3 regions of the Beijerinckia sp. 28-YEA-48 genome follow, and region 1 is predicted to be linked to each of the others. Evidence: predicted binding sites of a transcription regulator. Region 1 holds the regulator's gene; each other region holds the start of a gene.
The links. The regulator PhoB, encoded in region 1, activates phosphate uptake and scavenging genes when phosphate is short. The targets are predictions, from matches to a motif close to TGTCATNNANCTGTCAT.
Positions count from the first base shown of each region.

Region 2: a site for PhoB is predicted at 7,123-7,139, ahead of BLW50_RS05360 (calcineurin-like phosphoesterase C-terminal domain-containing protein). Genes of this name have one in related genera too.
Region 3: a site for PhoB is predicted at 9,332-9,348, ahead of BLW50_RS10070 (PhoX family protein). Genes of this name have one in related genera too.

Region 1 is NZ_FNSI01000001.1:3,971,335-3,982,054, reverse strand. It holds gene BLW50_RS18585 (IclR family transcriptional regulator) at 1-755, opposite strand, end outside; gene BLW50_RS18580 (cupin domain-containing protein) at 884-1,498, shown strand; gene BLW50_RS18575 (MBL fold metallo-hydrolase) at 1,568-2,524, opposite strand; gene BLW50_RS18570 (Pr6Pr family membrane protein) at 2,709-3,326, shown strand; gene BLW50_RS18565 (2'-deoxycytidine 5'-triphosphate deaminase) at 3,384-4,475, opposite strand; SAM riboswitch at 4,530-4,608, shown strand; gene BLW50_RS18560 (O-succinylhomoserine sulfhydrylase) at 4,684-5,877, shown strand; gene BLW50_RS18550 (GcrA family cell cycle regulator) at 6,266-6,811, shown strand; gene phoB (phosphate regulon transcriptional regulator PhoB) at 6,887-7,615, opposite strand; gene phoU (phosphate signaling complex protein PhoU) at 7,662-8,384, opposite strand; gene pstB (phosphate ABC transporter ATP-binding protein PstB) at 8,406-9,224, opposite strand; gene pstA (phosphate ABC transporter permease PstA) at 9,221-10,066, opposite strand; gene pstC (phosphate ABC transporter permease subunit PstC) at 10,070-10,720, opposite strand, start outside.
Region 2 is NZ_FNSI01000001.1:1,120,465-1,131,184, reverse strand. It holds gene BLW50_RS05385 (nuclear transport factor 2 family protein) at 1-239, opposite strand, end outside; gene BLW50_RS05380 (hypothetical protein) at 424-750, opposite strand; gene tpiA (triose-phosphate isomerase) at 989-1,768, opposite strand; gene BLW50_RS05370 (SurA N-terminal domain-containing protein) at 2,018-3,928, shown strand; gene trpE (anthranilate synthase component I) at 3,942-5,459, shown strand; gene BLW50_RS05360 (calcineurin-like phosphoesterase C-terminal domain-containing protein) at 5,516-7,078, opposite strand; gene BLW50_RS05355 (anthranilate synthase component II) at 7,264-7,926, shown strand; gene trpD (anthranilate phosphoribosyltransferase) at 7,927-8,946, shown strand; gene trpC (indole-3-glycerol phosphate synthase TrpC) at 9,061-9,873, shown strand; gene moaC (cyclic pyranopterin monophosphate synthase MoaC) at 9,870-10,349, shown strand; gene glp (molybdopterin molybdotransferase MoeA) at 10,366-10,720, shown strand, end outside.
Region 3 is NZ_FNSI01000001.1:2,126,684-2,137,403, reverse strand. It holds gene BLW50_RS10095 (TonB-dependent receptor) at 1-1,817, shown strand, start outside; gene BLW50_RS10090 (TetR/AcrR family transcriptional regulator) at 2,067-2,702, opposite strand; gene BLW50_RS10085 (linalool dehydratase/isomerase domain-containing protein) at 2,886-4,457, shown strand; gene BLW50_RS10080 (SCO family protein) at 4,445-4,957, shown strand; gene parE (DNA topoisomerase IV subunit B) at 5,043-7,103, opposite strand; gene BLW50_RS10070 (PhoX family protein) at 7,304-9,283, opposite strand; gene BLW50_RS10065 (hypothetical protein) at 9,491-9,694, shown strand; gene BLW50_RS10060 (alpha/beta hydrolase) at 10,012-10,701, shown strand.

The DNA of each region.
Region 1 (10,720 bases):
CCGATGGTCAGCAGCGCCGCTTCAAGCCGGCCGCGATGGTCGAACACCGGCACAGCCACGGCGTCGATGCCCGCCACCCAGCCGGAGTGGATCGAGACAAAGCCCTGGGCGCGGATATCAGCCAAAGCCCGGGTCAGCGCCGCCTGGCTGCGAAAGCCATGCCGCAGCGGCCGCTCTTGCAGCTCGGTTGCGATGGCATCGTCCGTCAGTCCCGCCGGCGCATAGGCGGCGAAGACAAGGCCGGAGGCGGAGGAAAGCACCGGCGCCACCGTGCCGGGCCGGATGTTCATCGACACCGGATCGGCCGTCTCCTCAAGCGCCACGATGGTCGGCCCGTGGCTGCCCCACACCGCAAGCCCGGCCGAGCGGCCACTGCGCCGGCATAGATCTTCCAATATCGGCATCGCCAGTTTCATCACCGACACACCGGCGAGGCAGGCGGCGGCCATGGCGATGGCTTCTGGCCCCAGTCGATAGGCCGTGTCCGATTGGACTGCCCAGCCGGCCCGCGTCAGGCTGGCGAGATAGCGATGCGCCTTGGACGCCGACATGCCGGCGCGGGCCGCTACATCCTTGAGCTTGATCGAGCCGCCGTGCGCAAGGATGCGCATGACATCGAGCCCCTGATCAAGCGACTGAATGCCGGCGCTAGCCCGGCGCCCGGATTGCGCAGGATGCAAAGAACGGCCGCCGCCGGACGTGCCGGCGATTGGGTTTGTCTTTGTCGCAGAGGGCTTTTTGCTGTTTCGGGCCATTTGAATTTGTTGCAGTATAAAAAAATTGCTTGCTAAATAGTAAATTGACAAAATCGTCGGTGCAAGAGCTTGGAAAACCAGCTTGGAGACCAAGGCTTGAAAGACAGCGAGCGAGGAGGGCTCCCGTCATGAACGCACCCGAACGTATCGATCCAAAAAATGTTCAGCCGCACGAGCAAACCGAAGTTGAGGGCAAGCCATCAGCGCTCGCCGAAGCGCTGATGATGACCGACGATGAATATTATCCGCACATCCTGCCCAAGAATATTCGCCCGTCGATCTGGCGCTTCAAGGCGATGCAGCCGAAGATCGACGCACTTATCGCCGATCCGCTGAAGCGCGCCGACCGGCGCTTTCTGTCCTTGGTGAATGGCGATACGCCGAAGGACAATCCTGGCGCGCTGCCGGGGATTTTTCTGGGCATTCAGGCGTTCAAGCCGGGCGAGCATATTCTGCCGCACCGGCACAACTCCTACGCCATTTATCACATCATGCAGGGCTCAGGATATTCGGTCGTCGAAGGCGAGCGTATCGCATGGGAGCGCGGCGACACCTTCGTCTGTCCTGCCTGGGCCATGCACGAACATATCAACGATGGCACCGAACTGGCGATCCAATATGTCGTGCAGGACATGGTCGGACGCGCCTATGAACGCAACCTGATGTGGGAAGAACCGGTCGGCCATTTCGGCCATATGGTGCAGGGCGGTTTCCGCCCGCATAATCCAGAGCTTGGTGATTGATCTGGCCGCCAATGTCGCTGGCCGCATGACGGCGGTCAGCGAGAATTATGTTGAGTGGCGCTTTGCGCGCTAGCGCGGGCCGACCTTGGTTTGCGCGCCAACCTCGATCGACATCAAATCCTGTCCAACAACCAGAGGCCCGTCGTAAATCTTGCGCGTGCGCGCGACGAGGTCTTCTTCCTTGGCATTGCCGTTCAGGCCGATGTGGCTATAGACGGCTAGCTTCGGGTGCGCCTCGGCGAAGACACGGGCGGCGTCTTCCGGCGAAGCGAGATGTTGAAGGACGGCCTGATAGGCCGGAAATTGTTTCAGCAATTCGTCGGGGATGACGGTCACGCAATGGACGAGCAGATCGGCGCCCGTTGCTTGACGGACGACTTCCGCATTGTAGCGGGTGTCGCCGGACAGAACCACGCTATGGCCCTGGTATTCAATCTTATAGCCATAGGACGGCACCACGAGAGGACCGTGATCATTGTTGAACGCCGTCACCTTGACGCCCCCTTGATCGTACATCACGCCGGGCGCGCCTTCATGCACGTCGAAGGCGATGCCAGCTTCCGGATCATGCTCGTCGGCCTTGCGGATTTCGATATCGCGCACAAAGGCGTCGGTCAGGCCCTTGGTGAGCTTTGTCAGGCCGGGCGGGCCATAGATCGCCATCGGTGTGTTGCGATTGCCGTAAGGCGGTCGCAGCCAGCCGGTCAGCCAGAGATCGGGCAGGCCGTTGAGATGGTCGGAATGAAAATGCGTCAGGAAATGCGCATTGATCGTGCCGAAGGGAATGCGCAACTGCGCCAGGCGGATCGTGACGCCGCGGCCGAAATCGAACACCAGCTTCTGGCCACCCGCTTCGACGAGCGTGCTATTGCCGAAGCGCTCCGGCGAGGGAACGGGCGTGCCGGTTCCGAGCAGTGTGACCCGCATCGTATTCTGAGGCGGGTCCGCCGCCATCGCACCCGTTCCGGCAAACACCACCATCGCGAAAGCGGTGCAGCGGATGAAAACACTCAGTCGTAATGTCATGGGATGGGCTTTCACATTTGATCTTCCAGCCTGAATGGAAGGCCCCCAAGTTATGCCGATCATGAGTGTCCGGCCAGGGGCGCCGGTCGCCGTATGAGCAGTTGAAACTGTTTTGAATTTTCCGTTTTTGGCCAGTACGATAGCGTGGAGCAGGCAGGGCTTTGAATCGACAGGCGGAGGGTCAATGCAGACGATATCCAAATCCGCGCGTCTCGCTGCTGTCGTTATCGCGCTCATCGCCTGGGTCGGCTTGGCCGTGCAGCTTCAAGCATCGAGCGAGTTGAGCGGCTCGGTGCCCCTGGCGATCTGGGTGATGCTGCGCTTTTTCACCGTCATCGCCAATCTGCTCGTGGCGATTTTCTTCACCGGTGTCGCCCTGCGCTTGCTGGAACGGATGGCCGCGAGCCTACTTGGTTGCATCACCCTGGCGATCCTGTTCGTCGGTGTCGTCTACATGCTGCTGCTGCGCGGCCTCGTTGAATTGAGCGGTGGCGCGAAGCTCGCGGATCTGTTGCTGCACCACGTCACGCCGATCCTGGTGCCCGCGTTCTGGCTGGTCTTCGCGCCCAAGGGCGAATTGCGGCGCGTCGATCCCTGGCTGTGGAGCCTGCTGCCGCTGGCCTATTTCGTCTACGCCATCACGCGCGCCGCCTTCGATGGCCGCTATCCCTATCCGTTCATGGATGTCGGCGCGATCGGCTGGACGCAGACCACGATCAACGCCGTGCTGATGGCATTGGGTTTTGTCATCGGCGGTTACGTGATGTTGTGGCTCGACCGACGGTTGAGCCAGAGCCGATAGCATTTTCAAGCGAAGTGGTGCCGGTTCGCGTGAAGAAAATGCGTCAGAACAAAAGCGCTACGCCTTGAAGTGTTTCGACAGCTTGAGGCCTTGCGCCTGATAGTTTGATTTCAGGTCGGCGCCATAGAGCGTGCGCGGTGTTTCGGTCATCTTTTCATAGACCAACCGTCCGACGATCTGGCCGTCTTCGAGAATGAACGGCACGTCGTGCGAGCGCACTTCGAGCACGGCGCGTGCCCCTTCGCCACCAGCTTCCGCGGCGCCAAAGCCCGGATCGAAGAAGCCTGCATAGTGCACGCGGAATTCGCCGACCAACGGATCGAAGGGCGTCATCTCGGCGGCGTGGTCGGGCGGTACGCGCACCGCTTCCTTGGAGGCCAGAATGTAGAATTCGCCGGGGTCGAGCACCAGATCGGCGCGGCCGTGCCGGTGAATGGGCTCCCAGAAGTCGAGCATGGTATGGGCGGCCGGCTTGTCGACATCGATCAGCCCGGTGTGCCGTTTGGCGCGGTAGCCGATGAGCGTGGAGCCGTCAAAGCCCGCCAGATCAACCGACACGGCGACGCCGCCCGAGATCGACGGTTCGGCCGAGGTCACCAGTTTTTCGCGCCGGTGCAGCTCCAGATGGCCCTGGTCGTCGAGCCGCGCCTGGCCGCGCCGGAAGCGGATCTGCGACAGGCGTGAGCCGCTGCGCACCAGCACGGGGAAGGTGCGCGGCGAAATCTCGGCATAGAGCTTGCCGCTGTAGCCCGGTTCGATCTGGTCGAATTCATGGGCCCGATCAGCGATGACGCGGGTGAACACGTCGATCCGGCCGGTAGAGCTCTTCGGATTGGCGGAAGCGGCGATATCGGCCGGCAGCGCCAAGCCTTCCATCAGCTCGGCGATATAGACGCAGCCCGTCTCCAGCACCGCGCCTTGGGTCAGGTCGATTTCATGCAGGGCGAGCGTGGCGATCCGCTCGCTGACCGGCCGCTCCGGCCCCGGCAGGAAGCTGGCGCGCATGCGCCAGGCCCGGCTGCCAAGCCGTAAATCCAGGCTCGCTGGTTGCACCTGTCCGGCCGCGAAAGGGGCGGCGGTGCGGATGGCACCCGCGCCATGCAGGGCCTCGATCTCGTGGGCTGGCAAAATGCCGCGGTTCTGGCTCATGCCCTTGGCCTAGCCGATGGCTCGGTTGACGCCAAGTCGGCCACTGCGCTAGACCACAAGTATCGTGGTCATTTGGGCCGACCGGCTTGCCGCCACGTAAAATAAGGGGCTAAGGGGTCGTGTCCGCACTCCAAATTCTGTGCGCCCGGCTCGAATGGGCCGGGTTTTGTTTTGGGCGGCGGTCCGCTCTGGGCGTGGAGAAAAGAAGATGAGCAAGAACAAGTCGCTGCGCGATCTGCGCCCCGCCACCCGCCTGGTTCATGGTGGCACCCTGCGCTCGCAGTTCGGCGAAATGTCCGAAGCCATGTTCCTGACCCAGGGCTATGCCTACGAGAGCATGGAAAGTGCCGAACGGCGCTTCAAGGGCGACGAGCCCGGTTTCATGTATTCGCGCTTCTCCAATCCGACCGTCGCCATGTTCGAGCAGCGTATGGCCCTGCTGGAAGGCGCTGAATCAGCCCGCGCCACCGCCACGGGCATGGCGGCCGTCACAGCCGCCATCGTCGGTCAGCTGAAGGCGGGCGACCATATCGTCGCCGCCAAGGCGCTGTTTGGCTCCTGCCGCTACGTCGTCGAGGATCTGATGCCGCGTTTCGGCGTCGCCTGTACCTTGGTGGACGGCACCGATCTCGCGCAATGGCGCGCCGCTGTCCGCCCCAACACCAAGACCTTCTTCCTCGAGAGCCCGACCAACCCGCAGCTCGAGGTCATCGACATCACCGCCGTGGCCAAGATCGCCCATGATGCCGGTGCCACGCTCGTCGTCGACAATGTGTTCGCCACACCCATTCTGCAGAGCCCGCTGCAACTTGGCGCCGATTGCGTTGTCTATTCAGCCACCAAGCATGTCGATGGCCAGGGCCGGGTGCTCGGCGGTTGCATTCTCGCCTCGGAAGCCTTCATCCAGGCGCACATTCACAATTTCCTGCGTCAGACCGGCCCGGCCATGTCGCCGTTCAACGCCTGGGTGATGCTGAAATCGCTCGAAACCCTGCCGCTGCGCGTTACCCAGCAGATGCGCAACGCCGAGCGCGTCGCCGACTTCCTCGCCGAGCAGAGCGCCATCAATTACGTGCTTTACCCCTCGCGCAAGGACCATCCGCAGCACGAACTGGCCATGCGCCAGATGTCGGGTGGCGGCACCGTGGTGGTGGTGGACGTGAAGGGCGGCAAGGAAGCGGCCTTCCGCATGGCCAATGCCTTTTCCATCATCAAGATCTCCAACAATCTTGGCGACGCCAAGAGCATCGTGACGCACCCGGCAACGACCACGCATCAGCGTCTGCCGCAAGCTGATCGTGAGGCGATGGGGATCGGTGAAGGCATGCTGCGCCTGTCCATCGGCCTCGAAGACATCGAAGACATCATCGAGGATTTCCAGACCGGCGTTGACGCCGTTTGAGGCGGTAACCCCATACAAAAACCCGCCACAGTTGCGGTTTAGGGTCCCGCCGAGCGTGAAGGCAGTGGATAAGTATGCGCTTGTCCGCGTGCCCCAGCGCTTTCTATCCCGCGTCGGCAAATCCAATGTTTGCATGGAGTTGATGCCGCCGCCGCTGGCGCGGGGATGCTCGAAAACCTCGAAGGGCTTGGGGAAAACGGATTTCACCCACATGAACATTGAAGCCGGACTCTTGCGCGCGATTCTACGGCTAGTGTAGATTCCGGGCTGTCTACTACGACATTTCGTGCGGCGGACCTTTCAGCAAGCGTGACATGCGTCAATCGCTCACCGGCTCAACCGGGGGGCGAACCAGACGGATTCACGGCAACGGATTTAGGAGAAGAGAATGTCCTGGACCGATGAGCGCGTTGAGACGCTCCGTAAACTTTGGTCGGATGGTCATAGCGCAAGTCAGATTGCCGCCGAGATCGGCAACGGCATCACGCGTAATGCCGTGATCGGCAAAGTGCATCGGCTGGGATTGTCCGGTCGCGTCAAAGCGCCGTCCACGACGGTGGCGCGCCCGCGCGTTTCGCAGCCGCGTGTCCATCGGCCTGCGGCGGTTCAGAGATCGAGTTCGATGGGTGGTGGAATGGTGCGTGGTAATACCGCATTGGCCTTCGCCCCGCGCGCTTATGAAGCGCCGGTGCTGAAGACGATTGAGGAAGTCGTGCTGCCGATGTCCGAGCGCGTGACGATCATGGAGCTCAAGGAGTCCATGTGTCGCTGGCCGCTGGGCGATCCGGCGACGTCGGAATTCCGCTATTGCGGCGGCAAGTCCGATCCCGGCGCGACCTATTGCCCCTATCATTCGCGCATGGCCTATCAGCCGGCGCAGGATCGCCGTCGCGATCGTTCCAAGAACCCGCAGATGTTGATGCGGCCTTCCTGAGAAACTGACGGCCTGAAAAATTTAAAGGCGTGTGATTCAATCACACGCCTTTTTCTTTTCGAATGTGCTGGCCGACTATTCCCGCTCGAAGGTTTCGTCGAAGGAATAACCGGCGCCGCGCACGGTGCGCAGCGGATCGCGCTCGCGCCCGCGGCTGATCGCCTTGCGCAGGCGGCCGATATGCACGTCGACCGTGCGCTCGTCGATGTCGATCGACAGGCCCCAGACGGCATCGAGCAATTGCGCGCGCGAGAAGACGCGGCCGGGCTTTTCCATCAGATGTTCAAGCAGCCGGAATTCGGTCGGACCCAGATGCAATTCGCGGCCGTTGCGATGGACGCGCCGTGTTTCGCGATCGAGCTCGATCGGTCCGCGCTGCAGCTTGGTGGCGATGCGTTCCGGCCGCGAGCGACGCAACAAGGCATGCACCCGCGCCATCAGCTCGGGCACCGAGAACGGCTTGACCACATAGTCGTCGGCGCCGACCGAAAGGCCGCGTATCCGTTCCTGCTCCTCGCCACGGGCGGTGAGCATGATCACCGGTAGGCCCTTGGTGATCTCGCGCGCCCGCAGCCTGCGGCAGATTTCGAGGCCCGAGACCCCCGGAAGCATCCAGTCGAGGATCAGAAGGTCGGGCACTTCTTCGGCGAGGCGGATTTCCGCCTCGTCGCCCCGTTCAATCCGCTCCACGGTGAATCCAGCCGCCTCCAGATTGTAGGCAAGCAGCAGCGCGATGGCTGGCTCATCCTCAACGATGAGGATGCGCGGGGCCGTCGCCTCGTTGCGTGGACGCCTGTCACTCACTGACACGGGTTTCGATTCATTCGTGAAAGTCTGCATGGATCAGCCTCTACTTTGCTGCCGCTGCTTGAGGTTCAAGGCCCGATGATCCACCCTTGGGCCGCTCCACCGGCAGCGGTTCGCCGGTGACGAGGTAATGCACGGTCTCTGCGATATTCGTCGCGTGATCGCCGATCCGTTCGATGTTCTTCGAACAGAACAGCAGATGGGTGCAGAACGAAATGTTGCGCGGATCTTCCATCATGAAGGTGAGAAGATCGCGGAAGACGGAGTCTTCCAGCGCATCGACATCGGCATCGCGGCGCCACACTTCATCGGCCTGCGCCACGTTCTTTTGCGCATAGGCATCGAGAACGTTCTTCAGCTGGATGGCGGCGATATCGGCCATATGCTTGAGGCCGACCAGCGTGCGCGGCACGCGCATATCGCCGGAAATCTTCGCTGTCCGCTTGGCGATGTTCTTGCAGAGATCGCCGACACGCTCCAGATCGCTAGCGATATGGATGGCGGCGACGAGTTCGCGCAGATCGACAGCCATGGGCTGGCGCCGCGCGATAGTGAGAACGGCTTTCTCCTCGATCTCGCGCTGCAAGGCGTCGAGCTTCGGGTCGCGTTCGATGGTGCGGCGAGCCAGGTCCGCATCGAGGCGCGAGAGCGCGTCGATCGCGTCATAAAGCATTTTCTCCGCGATCCCGCCCATTTCGGCGAGGCGGCTGCCGATGAAGTGCAGCTCCTCGTCATAGGCTTTTACGGTGTGTTGGTCGGTGGTCATCATAATCTCCGGAATCCTGTCTCAGCCGAAGCGGCCAGTGATGTAATCCTGCGTCTGCTTCTGTTCCGGCGACATGAAGATCTTCGAGGTTTCGTCGAACTCGATCAGATCGCCGAGATACATGAATGCTGTTTTGTCGGAGCAGCGGGCCGCTTGCTGCATGTTGTGCGTGACGATGGCGATCGTGTAGCGCGACTTCAGCTCGTCGATCAGCTCTTCGATCTTGGCGGTCGAAATCGGATCGAGCGCCGAGCAGGGCTCGTCGAACAGGATCACTTCCGGGCGGATGGCCACGGTGCGGGCGATGCACAGGCGCTGCTGCTGGCCGCCCGAAAGGCTGAGCCCGCTGGCATTGAGCTTGTTCTTCACTTCTTCCCACAAAGCGGAGCCGCGCAGCGCCGCCTCGACCCGGCCGTCGAGCTCGCTCTTCGGCAGTTTCTCATAGAGTTTGATGCCGAAGGCGATGTTGTCATAGATCGTCATCGGAAACGGCGTCGGCTTCTGGAACACCATGCCGACACGGGCGCGCAGCAGATTGATGTCGAGCTTGGGATCGAGAACGTTCTGCCCGTCGAGCAGAACATCGCCCTCGGCGCGCTGGTTCGGATAGAGATCGTACATCCGGTTGAGGATGCGCAGCAGTGTGGACTTGCCGCAGCCCGACGGGCCGATGAAAGCCGTGACCTTGTTGGTCTCCAGGTCAAGGTTGATGTTCTTCAGGGCTTTTGTCGTTCCGTAATAGAAGTTGAGGTTACGGATCGAAAGCTTGATGTCGGACGCGGCGGGACGGTTCACCGGATTCGTGTCGACAGGCTTGAGAACGGTGGCACTCTCACTCATTTCGGCTTCCTTTCGGCGCCCAGGATGCGGGCAACAATGTTCAGGGTCAGAACCGCGGTGGTGATCAGCAGGGCGCCGGTCCAGGCGAGCTGCTTCCAGTTCGGATCTGGGTTGTTGACGAAGTTGTTGATGGTGACGGGCAGGTTGGCCATGGTCGTCGTCAGGTTCACGCTCCAGAACTGGTTGCTCAGGGCCGTGAACAGGAGCGGCGCGGTCTCGCCGGCGACGCGGGCGGTGGCCAACAGCACGCCGGTGATGAGGCCGGCGCGGGCTGCCGAATAGGACACCCGCGTGATCACATAGGCGCGCGGCATGCCGAGCGCCGAAGCCGCTTCCCGGAGCTGATTTGGCACCAGGTTCAGCATGTCCTCGGTGGTGCGTACCACCACGGGGATGACGATCACCGCCAAGGCGATGGAACCGGCGAGGCCCGAGAAGCCACCCATCGGCACAACGATCGCCCCGTAGATGAACAGGCCGATGATGATCGAGGGCGCGCTCAGCAGGATGTCGTTGACGAAGCGGATCACATTGGTGAGCCGCGAGTAGCGGCCATATTCAGCGAGCCACGTACCAGCGAGGAGGCCAAGCGGCGTGCCGATGGCAACGCCGATGCTCGTCATGATGAGCGAGCCGACGATGGCATTGAGCAGGCCGCCGTCTTGGGCGCCCGGCGGCGGCGTCATCTGCGTGAAGACACGCGGATGCAGGCCGACCAGTCCATTGACCAGCAGCGTATAGAGGATGAGGCACAGCCAGCCGACGCCGAAGATGGCGGCGGCATAGCACAGCGTCTTGATGACTTTGTCGAAGCGGCGGCGAGAGGCGTAGATCGAGTTCATCGGTCACACTCCCGCTTTGCGTTCGAGGCGGCGCAGCATCAGCCGGGCGGCCGTGAGCACGCAGAAGGTCAGGACGAAGAGCAACAGGCCGAGCAGGATCAGGGCCGACTGGTGCAGACCGTCGCTTTCGGCGAATTCACTGGCGATGGCGGCGGAGATCGTCGTGCCCGGGGCGAAGATCGACCCGGTGATCTTGAACGAATTGCCGATGATGAAAGTCACCGCCATCGTCTCGCCGAGCGCGCGGCCCAGCGCCAGCATGACGCCGCCGATGACACCGACGCGGGTGTAAGGCAGCACCACGTTGCGCACCACTTCCCAGGTCGTGCAGCCGACGCCGTAAGCAGCTTCCTTCAGCACCGGCGGCACCGTGGCGAACACGTCGCGCGAGATCGCCGTGATGAACGGCAGGATCATGATCGACAGCACCAGCGAGGCGTTGAACAGGCTGAGATTGGAAGCGGGTCCCTGGAAGATCGTGTTGAGGACCGGCACATTGGCGAAGGCGGAGACGATGGCCGGTTCGAAATGGTCGGCGAGGAAGGGGCCGAGCACGAAGAAGCCCCACATGCCGTAGATGATCGAGGGGATGCCGGCGAGCAGTTCGATCGCGACGGCGATCGGCTGGCGCAGCACCGGCGGGCAGAGTTCGGT
Region 2 (10,720 bases), 2.9 Mb from region 1:
GAAACGAAGACCTGTTTCCCATCGGGAACATTGGGATTGTGCTGTTTATAATCGTCGGCCACGACCTGTGCCGCCTCGGCCGTCTCGTGCTTATTGAAGAAGCGGTCGTAAAATTCGACGACCAATTTTCGATTGGTTTCCTCGGACGCGAAGTTTCGCTGCGTCGACTGCGCAAATGCAACACCACCGAGTGTCGAGAAAACGGCTATTGCAAGCGCGATCCTGAACGGCACTGTCATGAGCAACCTCCTATCCTGACTGGAGATTGCCAAAACACTCAGTGTCCGGAGGTATGCAATTCAATTTTTCTTTAGACGACCGTGAAGGCAGCTTGGCAGGTCGCTTTACTACAACGGACGCAGGCATCGATAGCTGCCAATGCGCGGCGCTTCAGCGCCGCGCATCTCGAACGATCAAGGCAAATTACTTGTAGGTCATCGTGCTGACGGCGCAGACGTCGACGTTCTTGTTGATGACTTCATCGCCGTCGGAGAAGATGGCCTTGAAGTCAAATCGGCAGCCGCCAGAGCCATCATCGATGTCGACGGGCTGCGTTTCGCCGGGCTTCACCGGATCATCGCCAATGATGTTTTCTTCCCAGGCGTTCTTGTTCGTGCGCGACGCGTAGAACTCCTTCAGCGTTTTCTTTGTGTTGTTGACGATGTCCACGTTGCGGTCGGCCGCAACGGCCGCCGGAAGTGAAGCAAGGAGAAGGCCCGCGACGAAGCCAGACAGAAGAGCGGTACGCACGATCATAGTTTTCCGACCCATAGTTCGAGAAACGACACATCTTTTTGAGAGGCGTCGCAGCTCTGCTGGTATCAGAAGCGAACGGCCGAACAAGCCACATCCGCACGCCATAAACAGGAGCCGCATCAAAGATGTCGTGCCCGTCAGGCCGAAGCACGTATGTCTACGCCCCCGAGGTTCTTAGTCTGATCGCGACGTATCTAGCCTGCGGTTGTTTGCTAACGCGTCACACAGCGCCTCAGCGATACACCGACGCGATCGCCAGAAAATCCTTCGCCAGCAAACTCGCACCACCCACAAGCGCACCGTCGACATTCGTCACGGCCATCAGCTCGGCAGCGTTCGAGGGCTTCACCGAGCCGCCGTAGAGAATGCGCACAGCATCGCCTCCGTTCGTCCCTGTTCCGGGCAGCGCCTTCACCAGCCGCTCGCGGATGAAGCCGTGTACCTCGGTCACATCCTCAAGCGTCGGCGTCAGGCCGCTGCCGATGGCCCAGACGGGCTCATAGGCGATCACGAGGTTGGCGGCGCTGGCGCCATCGGGCAAAGAGCCGGCGAGCTGGGCGCCGACCACGTCCAGCGTCTTACCTGCCTCACGCTCGGCCTGGGTCTCGCCGATGCAGACGATGGCGACCAGGCCGGCGCGCTGCGCCGCTTCAGCCTTGGCCTTCACCATGGCGTCGGTCTCACCATGGTCGGCGCGGCGTTCGGAATGGCCGACGATTACATGGCTGGCGCCGGCATCCCGGAGCATGTCGGCGGAAATATCCCCGGTGTGGGCGCCACAGGCCGCCGGATGACAATCCTGGCCACCGATTCTCACACCGGCTCCCTCCAAATCGGTGATTTGGGCGGCGGCGGCCGCCACCAGGGTCGCCGGCGGACAGATCAGAAGTTCGAGGCCTGCCGCCTGAGCCGGCCCGGAACCCGCTGCAATAGCCGCAATTTCGGCCAGAGACGCCCTCAGACCGTTCATTTTCCAGTTTCCGGCGACGAGCGGACGGCGGCTGCGGCTCATTGATACTCCCAAGGACATTATTCCCCTTCTATGGCCGGGGTTAGCAGAGCCGCCAAGCTATGCAAAGCGCGCTGGGGCAGGTATGTGAACCGCTTCCCTAGAGCAAATCGCGTTTCGATAGAAACGTGATTTTGCCAAGGATTTGTATTTTGACGCGTCTTTGTAACGTTTAACGATTCCGTCAAACTGCAAAACGCGATGGCGTACGCGACAGGAGACTGCGGCGCTTACTGGTCTGGAAGGGTGACAATGCTCGAAGGTATGCGGCGGATGACCCAGAATTGGGTCGGCAAAACCATTATGACGTTGCTGTTCGGCGTTCTAATCGCCAGCTTCGCTGTTTGGGGCATCGCCGACATTTTCAAGGGATTCGGCCAGAGCCGTATCGCTTATGTCGGCAGTCAGGAAATCAACCTCGAAACCTATCGCGCCGCCTATCAGACGCAGCTCACCAATTTGCAGCGCCAGACACGCCAGTCGATCACCAGCGACCAGGCCCGGGCCGCCGGCCTCGACCGCCTCGTGCTGCAACGGCTGATCGGCGAAGCGGCGCTCGACCAGAAGGCCAAGGCCATGGGCCTCGCCCTCGCCGACAGCGACATCGCCGCCTCGGTCGTCAGCGATCCGACCTTCCTGGGTCCGACCGGCAAGTTCGACCGCGCCCGCTTTAACGACGCCCTGCGCGAAGCCGGCTTCGCGAATGAACAGCGCTTCATTCAGGAGCAGGCGCGCGTCTATCTGCGCCAGCAGATCGCCGATTCCCTCACCGCCAATCTGAAGCTGCCGCAGGCGATGCGCGAGGCGATCCATCGCTATCGCTCCGAAACGCGCAGCGTCGAATATTTCCGCCTGCCCGAAAAGGCCGCCGGCGAAATCAAGGCGCCGACCGACGAGCAGTTGCAGAGCTTCTATGAGGCGCGCAAGCTGGCCTTCCGCGCGCCGGAATATCGCAGCTTCACCGCCCTGGCGATCACGCCGGCCACCGTCGCCGACACGGCGAAAATCTCCGACGCCGACGCGGTGGCCTACTACGACAAGATCAAGGCCGAGCGCTACACGAGCGCCGAGACACGGGAAGTGCAGCAGATCGTCTTCCCCGACGAAAAGGCGGCCCAGGAAGCCAGCGACAAGATCAAGGCCGGGACGACCTTCGATGCCATCGCCCAGGAGCGCAAGCTGTCGGACAAGGACATCGCGCTTGGCACCCTGACGCAGCGCGATTTCGTCGACGCCGCCGTTGGCAAGGCCGCCTATGCCCTGAGCGAAGGCGCCGTGAGTGCGCCGGTCAAGGGCGACTTCGGCGCCGTGCTGGTGCGTGTCGTCAAGATCAACCCGCAGGCGGTCAAGCCCTTCGCCGAGGTCGCCGACGAGGTGAGGAACCAGCTCGCCATCACCCGCGCCCGCGACGAAGTGCTGAGCCTGCGCGACAAGATCGAAGACGAGCGCACCGCCGGCAAGTCGATCACCGACGCCGCCCAGGCGCTGAAGCTGAAGGCGCTCACCTTCGACAGCGTCGATGCCAGCGGCCGTAGCCACGACGGCCAGCAGGTCGCCGATATTCCCGAACGTGAACAGTTGCTGCGCGCTGTCTTCGCCTCCGACATCGGCATGGACAATGACGTGATCACCACCAAGGATAACGGTTACATCTGGTACGAGGTGAGAGCGATCGATCCGGCGCGCGAGCGCACGCTCGCCGAAGTGCGCGACCAGGTCACCAAGAACTGGCGCGACGACGAAGTCGTCCGCACCCTGCAGGAAAAGGCCGGCGAGATCGTCAAGCGCTTGCAGGGCGGCGTCAGCTTCGAGGACGCGGCGAAGGAACTGGGCGCCACGGTGGAACTCGCCAATGACGTGAAGCGCACCGGCTCGGAGAAATTGTCGCCGGCGGTGGTCGCGCGCGTCTTCTCCGTCGCCAATGGCGCCATCGCCTCGGTCGCCGATGGTCTCGACCGCGTTATCTTCAAGGTCGTGGATTCGGTGACGCCACCGCTCGATGCCGACGACGAAGGCCTCAAGGCTGTCGAAGACAGGCTGAAGCCGGCGCTGTCCGAAGACATCCTGGCGCAATATGTGACGCGGCTGCAGAACGACCTCGGCGTCACCATCAACGACGCAGCCGTTCGCATGGCGGTTGGCGGTGGCGACAACATCAACTGAAACGGCGCACGCAATGTCGGCGATGACCTATGAGGATTTCGCGCAGGCGTTCGGCGCCGGAAAAAGCGTTCTAGTCGCGACCACTTTGATCGCCGATCTGGAAACGCCGGTCTCGGCGTTTCTGAAATTGACGACCGGTCGCGACGGCAATGTCTTCCTGCTCGAATCCGTCGAAGGCGGCGCCTCGCGCGGCCGCTATTCGATGATCGGTCTCGATCCCGACATCATCTGGCGAGCCCAGGGCGATACCTGCGAGATCAATCGACGCGCCCTCACCGATCGCGATGACTTCGCGCCGATGCCGCAGAAGCCGCTCGATGGCCTGCGCGCGCTGATCGCGGAATCGCAGATCGACCTGCCCGGCGACCTGCCGCCGATGGCGGCCGGCGTCTTCGGCTATCTCGGCTATGACATGGTGCGACAGATGGAACATCTGGCGCCGGCCAAGCCCGATCCGATCGGCGTGCCCGACGCGGTGATGATCCGCCCCACCCTGATGGTGGTGTTCGATACGGTCCGCGACGAAATCTCCATCGTCACGCCGGTGCGTCCGCAGCCAAGCGTCAATGCCCGCTCCGCCTGGGAAAGCGCGCAGGCGCGCCTCGATCGCATCGTCACGTTGTTGGAAGCGCCGCTCGCCCATGCGCCGCCGGCGGCCGACCCGCATATGCTGGCCCTGCCCGCCACCTCCAACACGTCGGAGGCGCGCTACCTTGAGATGGTCGACCGCGCCAAAGAATATATCCGCGCCGGCGACATCTTTCAGGTGGTGCTGTCGCAGCGCTTCACTGGCCCGTTCGAACTGCCGGCCTTCTCGCTCTATCGCGCGCTGCGGCGCGTCAATCCGGCGCCGTTCCTCTGCTATCTCGATTTCGGCGGTTTCCAGATCGTCTGTTCGAGCCCGGAAATTCTGGTGCGCGTACGCGACGGCAAGGTCACGATCCGCCCGATCGCCGGCACCCGCTGGCGCGGCAAGACGCCGGCCGAGGACGAGGCTCTGGCGCAGGAACTATTAGCCGATCCAAAGGAACGCGCCGAACATCTGATGCTGCTCGATCTCGGCCGCAACGATGTCGGCCGCGTGGCGCAGATCGGCACCGTGGAAGTGACCGACCGTTTCTTCGTCGAACGCTACAGCCACGTCATGCACATCGTGTCGAATGTCGAGGGCAAGCTCGATCCCCAGCACGACAACATCACCGCGCTGTCCGCCGGCTTTCCCGCCGGCACGGTGTCGGGCGCGCCGAAAGTGCGCGCCATGGAGATCATCGACGAGTTGGAAGTCGACAAGCGCGGCATCTATGCCGGCTGCATCGGCTATTTCGGCGCTTCGGGCGAAATGGACACCTGCATCGTGCTGCGCACGGCCATCATCAAGGACGGCCAGATGCATGCGCAAGCGGGCGCTGGCATCGTCTACGACTCCGTACCGACCAGCGAACACCGCGAATGCATCAACAAGGCGCAGGCGCTGTTCCGCGCGGCGGAAGAAGCGGTGCGCTTCGCCACCAGCGCCAGGCGGGGGCAGTAAGGCGACCCCTCTGTCATTCCCGACAGCCGCGTAGCGGCTGACCAGGAATGATAGACTTACCCGTGCGAGACAGCCATTTCTTGCACCGCGCGCTCGACAAAAACCATGTCATCGACATGCTGGCCATACTCATCATAGGCCTCAACGGCGATGCGCTGTGGCGCGAGCGCCGAACCCAGCGGCAGCCGCGCATGCCACAGATGTTCGCTCGGCTCCGCCTTCACCCAGGAGGGCCGGTCCACACTGGGATCGGCGAACAAGCTCTCGACGAAAGGATCGGCGCGGCGCACCTTCGTCATCTCGACGCGCGTTGAACCCGTTGCCGCAAACAGCGTCGAACGCGGGCCGCCATCGAACAGGTTGACGATGACATCAACCGTATCGTCGCCAACGGTGCAATGAAGGCGCAGCCGCTCGCTCACAGCCGGCGCGCGGAAGGTCGTCGTGTAATCGGCATCACTGACCGAAAGCCGATGATAACCCGCCGGACAGCCATCGCAGCCCATGGCAAGCGGCGTGCCCCTATAATCGTTCGGCCCGCTCCACCACGAACCCGACACCGCCGCCAGCACGTGGTGATGATGCGGCACGCCGGACAGCTGCGGCAGATAGCCATGTTCCGTCGTGTGCATATGGCCGGAAAAACTGACGGCGCGATAGCCATCGATAACACGCAGAAATGCCTCCGCATCGGCGGTATTGTCGCTGGTGCTGCGCGGGTTCCACGCCGTGGTCAGCGGAATATGCATGGCAAACACCACCAGCCGGTCGCGCGGCCAGTGTTTCAGGAGATTGCGCACGAACGTCAGTTGCCGGGCGCCAAGCGCGCCGCGATAGCGCCCAGCCGACCCATCGGCGCGGGCGCCTTCGTAATCGACATTATCGAGGACGACGAACAATGCCGGCCCATAATGGAAGGCATAGTGGCTCGGCCCATATTTCTGCCGAAACGTGCGACGCGCGCCAACCTTCGTCGTCGCGCCGTAATCGAGATCGTGATTGCCGCCGGCATTCCACCAGGGCACGCCCGCCTGCCCGATCGTCAGATTTAGGCGGTCAAGCAAAGCCAGATTGTCGCCGCAGATATCGCCAAGCGTCAGGCCGAAGGCCGGCAGCTGTAAAGCCTTGGCGACGTCGCGCACCGCGCCGTCGCGGATATAATCGATATGGCGATGGGTTTCCGGCTGCGGATCGGCAAACAGCGCCACGTCGAACCGCGCGGGCTCATCGCCGGCCCGCAATCTGAAATCAGACGGACCGGCGCTTGCGCCATAGGGGCGATAGTGCTGCGGCAGGCCGGTCAGCGGATCGACCGCCACGTGATAATGCGCCGGCTTGATGACGAAGAGCGTACCGTCGTCGGCTTCCGGCAGGACATAGCGCCCGTCATTGTCGCTCGCCACGATGTCGAGGCCGTTCGACACCAAAACGCCGGGAAGGCCCACATCGCGATCAACGTCCAGGACCCGCCCGCTGGCCCATACGCCCACCAAAACGCCCGCCTGGACGGGCTCCGAGGCGCGGGCCAGGCCCGATAAGGCCGAGAAACTGGCCAGGGCCGCGCTTGAAAGGAGGAGGTCGCGCCGTGTCGCCAACAGAGGTCTGGTCCGGTCGAACATGACCTCGGCATGCGCCGATTCCCTGACAGGCGATTGACAGGCCGGTAACAGCAAGATCACAGAAGCTAGATCACGGAAGAATAAGGCGGAACCGGCCTCCCAAACGGCGCCGGATTGCCGTCCAAACAGCCGGCTTGACCTTGCCCCTGCCAAAGTCGAAAAGGACGCCGGAAACAGGGGCCTGCATGCCTTCCGTCACATTGATCGACAATTACGACAGTTTCACCTGGAACCTGGTGCATTACCTGGGCTCTCTAGGTGCGTCCGTGACCGTTCACCGCAACGATCAGATCTCCGTCGCCGCCGTCATGGCGGCCGCGCCCGACGCCATTGTCCTGTCGCCGGGGCCTTGCACGCCCCGCGAGGCGGGGATCTGCCTCGATCTGGTGGCGGCTGCGGGCGAAACCGTGCCCCTGCTCGGCGTCTGCCTCGGCCATCAGACCATCGGCGAGGCGTTTGGCGGCGAGGTCGTGCGCGCCCCGACCCCGATCCACGGCAAACTGTCGGAAATCACCCATAGCGGCGCCGGCCTCTTCCGGGGCATCAACGGACCCTTCCAGGCAACGCGCTACCATTCCCTGGTGGTCCGCGCCGACACATTGCCGTCCGTGCTCGAAGCCACCGCCTGGACCGACAACCTGATCATGGCGCTGCAACACCGCAGCCTGCCCATCCATGGCGTGCAATTCCATCCGGAGAGTATCCTCTCCGAACATGGTCATCTCATTTTGAAAAACTTTCTCGACATGGCTGGCGATTGGAATGCACGCGGCCGCGCGGCGCACCAAGCCGTGCCTACCCAAACCGTACCGAGCCAAGCGCGTAGAACTGCAAGCGGAGCTGCATGAATGGAGTCCTTCAAGCCGATCCTCGCCAAAGTGGCCGCGGGCGCCAGCCTGACCCGGCCGGAAGCCGAGGCCGCCTTCGATAATCTGCTGTCGGGTGAAGTCACGCCGGCGCAGATGGGCGCGTTCCTGATGGCTTTGCGCGTGCGCGGCGAGACCGTCGATGAATTCACCGGTGCGACAGCCGCGATGCGCGGCAAGATGCTGGGGGTGACCGCACCCGAGGGCGCCATAGACATCGTCGGCACAGGCGGCGATGGCTCGGGCTCCTACAATGTCTCGACGCTCGCCTCCATCATCGTCGCCTCCTGCGGCGTGCCGGTCGCCAAGCATGGCAACCGTGCTTTGTCGTCGCGCTCCGGCGCCAGCGATGTGCTGGGCGCGCTCGGCATCGGCATCGGCCTGAAACCGGCGCAGATCGAAACATCGCTGCGGGAAGTTGGTCTCGGCTTCATGATGGCGCCGACCCACCATGCCGCCTGGCGCCATGTAGCGCCCGTGCGCATCGAACTCGGCACCCGCACGATCTTCAATATTCTTGGACCGCTGTGCAATCCCGCCGCCGTCAAGCGCCAGCTCGTCGGCGCCTTCTCGGTCGATCTTTTGAAACCGATGGCCGAAGTGCTGCGCAATCTCGGCTCCGACAACGCCTGGTTCGTGCATGGCTCGGATGGGCTCGACGAGATCACCACCACCGGCCCGACGCGCGTCGTGGCGCTCGCCAATGGCAAGATCGAAAGCTTCGAGGTCACCCCCGAGGACGCTGGCCTTGCGCGTGCGACGAGCGCCGATCTCAAGGGCGGCGACCCGGAGCACAATGCCCGCGCACTGCGCGACGTGCTCGACGGCAAGGCCTCCGCCTATCGCGATATCGCGCTGATGAACGCAGCCGCGGCCCTGATCGTCGCCGGCAAGGCGAAGGAACTGAAGGAAGGCGTTGCCATCGCCGCCAAGGTCATCGCCGATGGCAGGGCGAAGGCCACGCTTGCCAAACTGGCGGAAGTAACCAATCGTCCCTCGTAAATCGCGTTTCATCTAAACACGATTTGCGGGGATCTTTGTTTTGACGCGTCTTTTTGGCGTTTGACGGCTTTGTCAAACTGCAAGACGCTGGTGCGGAGCAGAAAGCGATCCGAAATGTCAGATATTCTGCGTAAGATCGAAGCCTATAAGCGCCGCGAAATCGCCGAAGCGAAGGTGCGCATGCCCCTGCCCGCGCTGGAGCGGATCATCGGCCAGCGCTCGCCGACGCGCGGCTTCGTCCATGCGCTCGAGACGAAGATCAATGCCGGCGGTTTTGGCCTGATCGCCGAAGTCAAAAAGGCAAGCCCGTCGAAGGGCCTCATCCGTCCCGATTTCGATCCGCCCAAGCTCGCCCAGGCCTATGAGCACGGCGGCGCCGCCTGTCTGTCGGTGTTGACCGACGAGCCCTCCTTCCAGGGCAAGCCCGAATTCCTGACCAGCGCGCGCGACGCCACTCTGCTGCCGGCCTTGCGCAAGGATTTTCTCTACGACGTCTATCAAGTCTATGAGGCCCGCGCCTGGGGCGCCGATTGCATTCTCATCATCATGGCCAGCGTCGACGACGAGACCGCCCTTGCGCTCAACAAGGCCGCCCATGATCTGCATCTCGACGTGTTGGTCGAGATCCACAATGAAGAGGAGCTGGCCCGCGCCCTGCCGCTGGAGACGCGCCTCATCGGCATCAACAATCGCGACTTGCACAGCTTCAAGACCACGCTCGAGATCAGCGAAAAGCTGGCGCCGCTCGTGCCGAAGGACCGCATCATCGTCGGCGAGAGCGGCATCGGCTCGCATGAGGATTGCAAGCGCCTGAGCCTCGCCGGCATCGACGCCTTCCTGGTCGGCGAAAGCCTGATGCGCCACACCGATGTGAGCAAGGCCACCCACACCCTGCTGCATGGCGAGACCGTGCGAACCAAGGCATGAGCAAGCTCACGCATATCGCGGCCTCCGGCGAGGCGCATATGGTCGATGTATCGGCCAAGGCGTCGACGGATCGCATCGCGATCGCCGAAGGCCGCGTCGTGATGAAGCCGGAAACCCTGGCGCTGGTGATCGCCGGCGATGCCAAGAAAGGCGATGTGCTGGGCACGGCGCGGATCGCCGGCATCATGGCGGCCAAGCGTACCCACGAGCTGATCCCGCTCTGCCATCCGTTGAATCTCTCGAGCATCAAAGTCGATCTGACGGCCGACGAAAGCCTGCCTGGCGTGCGCGTGCGCGCCACCGCCAAAGTCAGCGGCCAGACCGGCGTCGAGATGGAGGCGCTGACCGCCGTCAGCGTCGCCTGCCTCACCGTCTATGATATGGTGAAAGCGGTCGATCGCTTCATGCGCATCGAAGGCATCGGCATGGTCGAGAAATCCGGCGGCAAATCCGGCGATTGGAAACACGAGGCGTAAAGTGGCGAAAGAACCGATGCTGTCGGTCGACGAGGCTCTGAAGCGCTTGTTGGCAAGTGCTGAACGGCCGCGCCTCAGCGACACGGTTGCCCTGGCGCAGGCCCATGGCCGCAGGCTCGCCCATCCCCTCGCCGCCCGCCGCACCCAGCCGCCCGCCAATCTGTCCGCCATGGATGGCTATGCGGTGCGCGCCGCCGATATCGCCACCCTTCCCGCAAAGCTGAAACTGATCGGCACCAGCGCCGCCGGCCACGGCTTCAACGGCGCCATCAGCCCCGGCGAGACCGTGCGCATTTTCACCGGCGCGCGCGTGCCGCAAGGCGCCGACACAATCCTCATCCAGGAAGACGCTGAGGTCGATGGCGACATCA
Region 3 (10,720 bases), 1.8 Mb from region 1:
AGCATTCGGGGGAGGGCAAAGCCAACCAATATTTCCTGCGCGGCTTCAATCTCGACCACGGCACCGATATCGCCATCACGGTCGATGGCATGCCTGCCAATATGCGCACCCACGGCCATGGCCAGGGCTATGCCGATATCAATTTCATCATCCCCGAACTGGTCGGGCTGATGCATGTGCGTAAGGGGCCTTACTTCGCCCAGGAAGGCGACTTCGCCTCCGCTGGCGCGGTGCACCTCACCTATATCGATAAGGTCGACAAGACTCTCATCCAGAAAACGATCGGAAGTTTTGGCTACTTCCGTGCTTTGGGGATCACCTCGACCCAGGTCGGGCAGGGCAATCTGCTCGTCGCCGCCGACGCCAATGTCTACAACGGGCCGTGGGTGGTGCCTGATCGGGTGCGCAAGTTCAACGGCGTCATCCGCTACAGCCAGGGCGACGAGAGCAACGGTTTCTCCCTCACCGGCATGGCCTATTCCAACCGCTGGAACTCAACCGATCAGATCCCCGAGCGCGCGGTGGCTGAAGGGCTGATCGGCCGCTTCGGCACGCTCGACCCAACCGATGGCGGCAACGCCAGCCGTCTCTCTCTATCGGGCCGCTGGAGCCGCTCGGACGCCAACAGCGACACCCGGGTCAACGCCTATGTCATCCGCTCAAATCTGAATCTCTACAATAACTTCACCTACTATCTCGATGATCCTGTAAACGGCGATCAATTTCGCCAGTTCGACCGCCGCACGGTGACCGGTTTCAACGCCAGCCACACGTTCAAGTCAGTCATCGCCGGTCTGCCGATGGAGAACGAATTCGGCGTCCAGGGTCGCCTCGACCAGATCAATGTCGGCCTGGAAAACACCATTCAGCGCATCACCACCAATGTCGTGCGTCACGACAGCGTCCGCGAGGGCAGCCTGGCCTTTTATGGCGAGAACCGTGTGCGGTGGACCGATTGGCTGCGCACCTCCATCGGCCTGCGTGGCGACCTTTATGACGCCCGCGTCCGCTCCGACACGCTCGTCAATTCCGGCTATGTCCGCGACGGTATCGTCAGTCCGAAGTTCGGCCTGGTGCTCGGCCCCTGGGCCAAGACGGAATTCTTCTTCAATGCCGGACGCGGCTTCCACAGCAATGACGCGCGCGGTTCCACCATCACCGTCGATCCCTCCGACAAGGTGACGCCGGTGGCCCGCACGCCGCTGTTGGTCCGCGCCAACGGTGTCGAGGTCGGTGTCCGCACCCGGCTGATCGAAGGGCTCGATTCCTCGGTCAGTCTGTTCGGTCTCGACTATGCTTCGGAAAATCTCTTCGTCGGCGATGCCGGTACGACGGAGGCCAGCCGGCCGAGCCGGCGCTACGGTGTCGAATTCACCAACCACTATAAGTTCAGTTCCTGGCTGTCCTTCGATGTGGACTTCACCTGGTCGCACGCCCGGTTCCGCAACTTCGATCCGGTCGGTCCCTATATCCCCGGCGCGCCGACGGTGATCGCGGCGGCGGGTGTGAATTTTGGTGAGGCGCGCGGCTGGTTCGGCGGACTGCGTCTGCGCTATTTCGGCCCGCGCCCGTTGATCGAGGACAATTCGGTCGCCTCGCGCCCCACCACTCTGGTCAACGCGCGCGTCGGCTATCGTTTCGACAACGGTATTTCCGTGCAGCTCGACGCCTTCAACCTGTTCAACGCCAAGGCCAGTCAGATCGACTATTATTACGCGTCGCGTCTGCCCGGCGAGCCGGCGGGCGGTATCGCCGATCGCCACTTCCACCCGGTTGAACCGCTGGCGGTGCGCCTGACGATCGCGGGGCAGTTTTAGCAACCTCTGACGCGGAAGCCTCAGTGTCTTCCCGGACGCCGCAGGCGATCCGGGATCCAGGAGCGAGTGGTAGGATGAAGAGAGCGTCGTGCTAGCAGGCGCGCGATAGCGGCCATTGAGCTTGTCGCCCCTGGGTCCCGGATCACCTGCTGCGCGGCTGTCCGGGATGACACCGAGGGACCACCCGACTTTCGAAATTCGATTCCGCTTCAGTCGCTTCGACCCATAAGCGGAATCAAATTCTCAGCCTCAACGGCCGTGCGTTTCCGTTGATGATGCCAGGATGGTCAAGCGGCTGATGCGGTGCGCTTCCGGTTGTGGGACGCCAAGAGCCAACAGCAGCATCTTACTCATCGCTTCGGCATAATGCGGGGAGCGGCCCTCTTTCAGTATGGCTTGAAGGCCGGAGCGGGCGGTGCCCACGACAAGATCGGCGGCGCAGGCAAGATCGTCGTAATGAAACAATCCCGCCGCTCCGCCCGCCCGCAGATCCGGCACCGGGTAAGCGCGAAGATCGTCGTTGACGGTCGCGCGTTCGGCCGAAAGAGCGACAACGAGCCAACCCCAGGTCGGGTTTGAGGCCGCTTGCCGCAAGACCAGGCGCGTCACCGCGGACAGGTGTTCGACAGGGTCGGAGATGGTCTTGCAGGCGATCAGAATCTCAGCGAACGGATCGTGCCCGATGGTGGTCCACAGGGCCTCCAGTAATGCCTCGCGCGTCGAAAAATGATTGTAGAAGGTGCCGCGCGAAACCTCGGCCGCGGCGATGAAGTCGTCGATCGTAACCTTTTCGGGACCACGCTCGGCGATCACCCTCGCGCTGGCGGCGAGCAGCCGTTCCCGCATGCGGGAACGGCGTTGCTCGCCGATTTCGGCGCGGCTCATGGGAGCCTTTCGGTTCGATAACTGCTCCATGGCGCTTTCTAATTATACTATTTATGTCCATATTGACGATTATCATACACTTGGATAAGTTTATGTCCAAGGCCGGCAAGGCATCCAATCGCTCTGACGGGTGTCGCCAATAAGTCCGACTATGGAGGGTGGGCGATGCTTGAGGCGCAACGTATGCGAAATACGGACACCCCGCCGCACGGCTCTCGCGACCTTTCTGGATCGCCATCTCCCGCCCTTGGCGACAAGGAGGCGGGGCATTTGCGCCGGATGCGCGATCTCGCCGCGCGCCTGCCCGATGACTGGTCAGGCATGCAGGGCCGCAGTTCCATGCAGGAGGATTTCGGGGCGCTGCGTTTCCAGCTCGCTTATATGAGCTATGCGCTGGCGCTTACGCACATCCACCGGCTGCCGGCCGCGCCGGCGATGTTTCGGCGCACGTTTCAGCAGCTGATCGAAAAGATGCTGTCGCCGGATGTCTGGACCTACTGGCACTATGTCAGCACCGGGAACGGCCCGCTCAACAAAGCGCTCGGCAAGCTGCCGAACCAATGGAATCCGGTCGGCTCCGACAACATCATGTACAGCGCGTACATCCAGTCGATGACCTTGCTCTATCATTATCTTTTCCGTGATGATCGCTATGCCACGCCGGGCGCTCTGACGTTTGCGATCAAGCCGCTTTTCTGGGGCGATGGCGGCGAGGCTTTCGCCTATGATGAGCGCTCACTCAACGAGCATATTTATTGGACGATGGTCGAGAAGGGCTATCTCGGCATCGCCTGCGAGCCTAATTGCGTGTTCCAGGTGTGCAACCAGCCCGCGATCCTGGGCTTCCGCCTGCACGATCTCATTCATGGCGGCCATACCGCGACCGAGGTGACCGAGGGCTACAAGCGCGCCTGGGCCGATTTCGGCATCGTCGATCCAGCCGGCCATTACAACATCCTGGTACAGGAAAAGGAGCACGCGCTGGTGCGCCGACCGCCGCTCGCTTGGGCGGATTTCTGGGCGTCCTCATTGATGCATGCCTGGAATCCGGCATTCGTGAAGACGCATTATCCGGCGCAGATGGCGCATTGGACGCGCCCCGGTCCCGACGGAACGCTTTGGATCCAACCGTCCATTCCGCCCGCCGGCTATGGCCGTGAGCTTACGGCCGCCTATGATCATGGCTGGGGCGCGGTGTGTGCGTCCGAGGTTGGCGATCGCGACACGCTCGATAGCCTGCTGGGCTATGCCGATCAGTGCCTCACGCCTGAATGGGACGATGGCGCTTTCTACTATCGCCGTCGCGACGGTTGGTTCGACGCGCAAGGCCGCTTGGCCGCGATGGACCCGCACACCGGCAACGTTTTGCTCGGCTATGCCCGGCTGAACGTGCCCGATGGTCTGCGCCAGCTTTACGACAACCCCTGGGGCGACGCCCATTTCGCCGAGCCGGCGCTGACCGACATGCCGGAAGGGCTCGATTTGCGCGCCGCGCGCTACGATTCAACCGCGGCCAAATTGTTGATCGTCGGGCGGCGCGGCCGATCCCGGTCGGGGCCGATCGCGCTGGCGTTCGCCAATGTCTGGGGCAGGGGCGATTGGACGCTGCATATCGATGGCGCGCTCTTCAGCCGAGGCGATGCCGCGCAGGTTATCGGAGGCGACGCCTCGCACGGCCGTCGCGAAGGCGATGACCTGCTGGTCAGCTTCGATCCCGACAAAGCCTTCCGGATCGAAATGGAATGGCAGCGATGATCACCGCCCGCTTTTCTCTCGTCGACCATAATGGTCGCGCCGTGAGCGAGGCGGACTATCGTGGTCGCTATCTGCTGGTCTATTTCGGCTTCACCCATTGCCGGGTAGTCTGTCCGCGCGCCCTCGGCGTGCTGTCGGGCGCCCTCGATCGGCTTGATGTGGGCGATCGGCTCGCGCCGCTCTACATCACCGTCGACCCGGCGCGCGACACGCCCGCTGTGATGAAGGCCTATCTGGCCAGCAATCATCCGCGCTTCACCGGACTGACCGGCACGGCGGAACATATCGATGCCGCCAAACGTGCCTTCCGCGTCTTTGCCGAGCGTAAGCCTGATGCCGAGGATCCCGATGGCTATGCGGTGCCGCATACCGCGATCAGCTATCTGATCGGACCCGATGGCACGTACCGCAGCCACTTCCTCGATGGCACAGACGAAGCCGCGATCGCCACACGGACTGGGCAGCTGATGCATCCTGCCGGAGATGACGCGCACCTCTGACCGCTGTGAAAATTCGATTCCGCTTCAGTCGCTTCGACCCATAAGCGGAATCAAATTCTCAGCCTCTTGAATCGCTTTCTCAGCTCTAGATATCGAGCCCTTCGGTCGAAGCGAATTCTGCCCGTTCCGTGATGAAGGTGAAGCGCGCTTCCGGCTTGTTGCCCATCAGCCGCTCGACCGAGTCCGCCGTGGCTTCCTTGTCTTCGGGCTGCACCATCACCTTCAGCAGCATGCGCTTCTTCGGGTCCATGGTGGTTTCCTTGAGCTGCGCCGGCAGCATCTCACCCAGACCTTTAAAGCGGCTGACCTCGATCTTGCCCTTGCCGGTGAAGAAGCTCTTGGTCAGCTCCTCGCGGTGCTTGTCGTTGCGGGCATAGGCCGTCTTGGCGCCCTGGGTCAGTTTGTAGAGCGGCGGCACGGCGAGGAAGAGATGGCCGCTCTCGATCAGTTTCGGCATCTGCCGCCAGAAGAAGGTGATCAGCAGCGAAGCGATATGGGCGCCGTCGACGTCGGCGTCGGTCATCACGATCACTTTGCCGTAGCGCAGGTCGGTGTGCTTGTAATGGGTGCCGGTGCCGCAGCCGAGCGCCTGGGAGAGGTCGGCGAGCTGCTGGTTTGCCGACAGCTTGTCCTTCGTCGCCGAGGCGACGTTGAGGATCTTGCCGCGCAGCGGCAGGATCGCCTGGCTGGCGCGGTCGCGCGCCTGTTTGGCTGAACCACCGGCCGAGTCACCTTCGACGATGAAGAGTTCGGTGTTTTCCAGCGAGGTGTTCGAGCAGTCGGCGAGCTTGCCCGGCAGGCGCAGTTTGCGCACGGCGGTCTTGCGGGCGACGTCCTTTTCGGCGCGCCGGCGCAACCGTTCCTCGGAGCGCTCCACCGCCCAGTCGAGCAGTTTCAACGCCTGGGTCGGCGCTCCCGCCAGCCAATGGTCGAACGCGTCGCGCACCACGCCCTCGACCAGGCGCGAGGCTTCGGTCGTCATCAACCGGCTCTTGTTCTGGCCTTGGAATTCCGGCTCGCGGATAAAGACCGAGATCAGCGCCGCCGCCGTGTTCATCACGTCGTCGGCGGTGACATTCGCGGCGCGCTTCGACTGGCCGATACGCTCGGCATGATCCTTCAGCGCGCGCAACAGGGCGGTGCGCAGGCCCGCTTCGTGAGTGCCACCGTCTGGCGTCGGGATGGTGTTGCAATAGGAATGGACGAAGCCGTCCTCGGCCGCCATCCAGGCCACCGCCCATTCGACCGAACCATGGCCACCCGGCTTCTCGACCTTGCCGTTGAAGCCCTGTTCGGAGACCAGTTCCTTGCCTTCGATGTCGGACGCCAGATAGTCGCGCAGACCGCCGGGGAAGTGGAAGGTCGCCTCGGCGGGAACGGTGGAGTCGTCCTTCAAGAGCGATGGCGCGCAATGCCAGCGGATCTCGACGCCGCCGTACAGATAGGCCTTCGAGCGCGTCATCCGGAACAGCCGGGCAGGGCGGAAATGTATCGCCTTTCCAAAGATCTGCGGGTCGGGCTTGAATCTGATTCTCGTGCCGCGGCGATTGGCGGTCGGGCCAACATTTTCCAGCTTTGTCACCGCATGGCCGCGCTCGAACGCCTGGGTATAGAGCTGCTTGTTCTTCGCCACCTCGACTTCAAGCCGCTCGGAGAGAGCGTTGACGACCGAGACGCCGACGCCATGCAGACCGCCCGAGGTCTGGTAGGCGCCGCTGTCGAACTTACCGCCGGCATGCAGGGTCGTCATGATGACTTCCAGCGCCGACTTCTTCGGGAATTTCGGATGCGGATCGACCGGGATGCCACGGCCGTTGTCGGTCACGGTGATCCAGTCGTCCTCTTCGACGACGACGTCGATCCAGGTGGCGTGGCCAGCGACGGCCTCGTCCATGGAGTTGTCGATCACCTCGGCGAAGAGATGATGCAGGGCGGCTTCGTCGGTGCCGCCGATATACATGCCGGGCCGGCGACGGACAGGCTCAAGCCCCTCGAGAACTTCGATCGAGGAGGCGTTGTAATCCGCTTCGCCGGGCGTGCCGTTGCCACGGGGTTTTTCGGGTGGGGGTGTCTTCGGCGTCTTCGCCACGGGTTTTTCTACCTTGATCTTACGTGCCGCGTTTCCGAACAGATCGCCGCCTGCCATGTGATGTGCCTGAGCTTCTCAATGCCTGATTCGATTGCCGTCAATATAAGCCACCAATCGCCAGCGGGAGTGAACAAAACGAAAACGGATGGCTGCCAGTCGGCCGCCATCCGCTATCATCTTCAAAAGTTGGAGCATTTTCCGGTAGAGCCAATGTCGGTTGGCGTGGAGAAAATGCGCCGGATCCCTGCCGGGGTCGGTCAGACGGCGATTTTGCCGCCGCCTTTCTTGGTCACCACGACCACGGCTGGGCGAGGCGGCACCCCATCGGCGAAGTCGGGCCAACGGGTGGCGGGCTGCTCGAAGGTCGCTGGCGGCGCCTTCGGATCATCCTCGTCCGCCTCGCCCGGGTGTTGTACGGCAAGGAACAGGGTTTCGTCGTTCGGCGTGAAGAACGGGCCGCACATTTCGGCGCCCGCCGGCACGCGGAAGAAGTGCTTCGACGTGCCGCGCAGCGGACCTTCGGTTTCGATCGCCCACAGGCCATCGGCGCGGCCGGTCTTGGCCGGCGAATTGCCGTCGGTGGCGATCCACACCCGGCCCTGGCCATCGACGGCAAGGTTGTCGGGCATGCCGAACCAGCCGTTCTTGGTGGTCGCCGGGTTGAAGCTGGCGCCTGTCGAGGCAACGGTGTGGTCGCCCGCCTTCACCAGAATGTCCCAGCGGAAAGCGGTGGCGGCATGGTCGCCATCGGCCGGCGTCATTTCGACGATATGGCCGAAGCGGTTGTTAGGCCGTGGATTGGCGGCGTCGATCTGGGCCTCGGTGCGGCGCGTGTTGTTGGTCAACATCACATAGACCTTGCCGGTTGTCGGATTGGCTTCCACGTCTTCCGGCCGGTCCATCTTGGTGGCGCCGACGGCGTCACCGGCGAAGCGCAGGTTGATCAGCAGATCGGCCTGGCTGGCAAAACCGTTCTCGGCGGTCAGCTTGCCCTGGCCGTGGATGAGCGGCAGCCATTCGCCGCTGCCGTCCGCATTGTATTTGGCGACATAGAGCGTGCCGCGATCGAGCAGGTCCATGTTGGCGGCGCGGTTCTGCGGATCGACACGGCCTTCGGTGACGAACTTGTAGACATAGTCGAAGCGTTCGTCGTCGCCGGTGTAGACCACATAGCGGCCATCGCGCGCCATGATGCCGGCGGCGGCTTCATGCTTGACGCGGCCAAGCGCCGTGCGCTTCTTCGGCGTCGAGGTCGGGTCGAACGGATCGATTTCGACGACCCAGCCGAAACGGTTGATCTCGTTGCGCTCCTTGGCGATGTCGAAACGGTCGTAATATTTGCCCCAGGCATATTGGCTGCCCGGCGCGCCATAGCGCTTCAGCGCTTTCTCATCCGGGTGGCCATCGGCGGTGCCCCAGAAATAGCCGTTGAAGTTTTCCTCGCAGGTCAGCCACGTGCCCCACGGCGTCACGCCGCCCGAGCAATTGTTGATCGTGCCGAGCACGGTCTTGCCGTCGGGATCAGCCGACGTCTTCATACGGGCATCGCCGGCGGCGGGGCCGGTGATGGCGATCGGCGTGTCGGCGGTGATGCGGCGCGCATATTTCGAGCCGGGCACGACCTGCCACTTGCCATTGACGCGCTGGATCTCAAGCACGGAGCCGCCGTGGGCGGCCATTTCGATGTCGGCGAGGTCCTTGGTGATATTGGCGAAGTTCACCGCCTTAATTTCCTGGCGGCCGCCGAGGCCGGGGAACATCAGCTCTTCATTGGTATATTCGTGATTGACCACCAGCAGGCCGCGCTGGGACGGATCGGCGCCGGGCAGGGGCAGATAGCCGACATAATCGTTGTTGTAGCCAAACTGCAGTTTCTGGCCGGCGGCGGTCTGCTTGGCCGGGTCGAAAGCCGGCGCACCCGGCAGCACCGGGTCGCCCCAGCGGATCAGGACGTCGGCGTCATAGCCTTCGGCGACATGGTGCTTTTCGTCCGAGCCAGCTTCGACCTCGGTGAAGTTGAACGAGGTTTTGGGCGCCGCCGGAGCCTGGGCCAGAACCTGCATCGGCAGGGTGGCGCTGACGGCGCCAACGGCCAGCGCGCCGCGCATCAGATCGCGGCGGTTGAGCCGCGCGGCGATCATGTCGCCGATGGTCGGATTTTCCGAGGTGTTGGAGCCGATGTCCTCGCTTTCGCGCAGGCGGGCGGTTGAGGAGAAGAGAGGTTTCGATTGGGACACAGGGGGCTCCATCAGACGGATACTTTGGAGCGCTTCTAGTTTTCGCGTGTGACAGCGGGATGAATTGGCCGGCGTTTGGCCAAGCTGGCTGGCGCGTTTCGTCAGTCGCAGACGCGATCAAGGGTTCGTTGGGGATGAGGAGGAATAACCCTCGCCGGATCGATGCCGTTCAGGTGGCGTTAAGCGACGCGGCGCAAGATTGGCTGCATGATGACAAAGCGCTCCTCACCCCGCGTCACGATCGGCTCCATGCAGAGAGCGGAGGAGGCGGCTGGCTACGCGCTCGTTTGCGGCCCCGACTTCAACCCGTCGGCACAGCGCCTTCAGCGCGCCGTCTGGTGGCGCGGCTTGGCGATCGTCGCCGTCGTTGTCATGGCTGGCGCGGCCGCGGCGTCCCTGTTCGTCGCCTGATCGACGCGCGCCTTTTCCAAGGCTCGCATTTCCATCGCTTCGCATCGAACGGCGCCGCCAAGGCGCTGCGCGCCTGACGTTTTGCATTTAAGATCAACAAGAACGGGGCAGGGCCCTCGTCTTGTACGTCGATTGTGTTTTCACGAAACTGTTACAGGCTCTTCAACGCGCTTGCATATGTAAGCAGAAGGCGCGTCCATGAGCGCCGTTCAACGACAGCGAAGTTTGCCTCTTCGAATTGAATGCGAGCACTGATTTCTACTTGAGGCTTGGAGAGCGCGAACGGCCTTCTCTAAACGTTAGCAAGGAGAGACGTCATGGCTGAGCTTCCAACGATTGTATTGGTTCATGGCTTTTGGGGCGGTGCGGCTCATTGGAGCAAAGCCATTCTTGAACTTGCCCATCTAGGTCATAAAAATATCCATGCGGTGGAGCTGCCGCTGACATCGCTGGCCGAAGATGCGGAGCGCACGCGCAAGATGATCAAGCAGGTCGAAGGACCTGTGCTTCTTGCGGGCCATTCATATGGCGGTGCGGTTCTGACCGAAGCGGGCGACTTGCCGAATGTCGTTGGCCTCGTCTACGTCGCCGCTTTCGCGCCGGATGCGGGCGAAAGTCCCGGTGGTATTAGCCAGGCCAAGCCGCCGGCTGCCTTCCCCAACATCACGCCTGATAGCGATGGCTATCTTTGGATTAAACCGGACAAGTTCCGCGAAAGTTTTTGCCAGGACATGACGGCTGACGAGGCACTCGTCATGGCCGTTACCCAGAAGGCGCCTTTAGGTTCGACCTTCGGCAACGCCATTACGGCGCCCGCATGGAAAAAGAAGCCATGTTGGTATCAGGTCTCCACCGAGGATCACATGATCCATCCTGACAACCAACGGTCGATGGCCAAGAGAATGGCAGCGAAGAAAATCATTGAACTCAAGGCCAGTCATGCGTCGCTTGCTTCGCAGCCGAGGGAGATCGCCGCTTTCATCGATGCTGCAGCACGGGCGACATAAAGAGGCGACCGGGGGATGT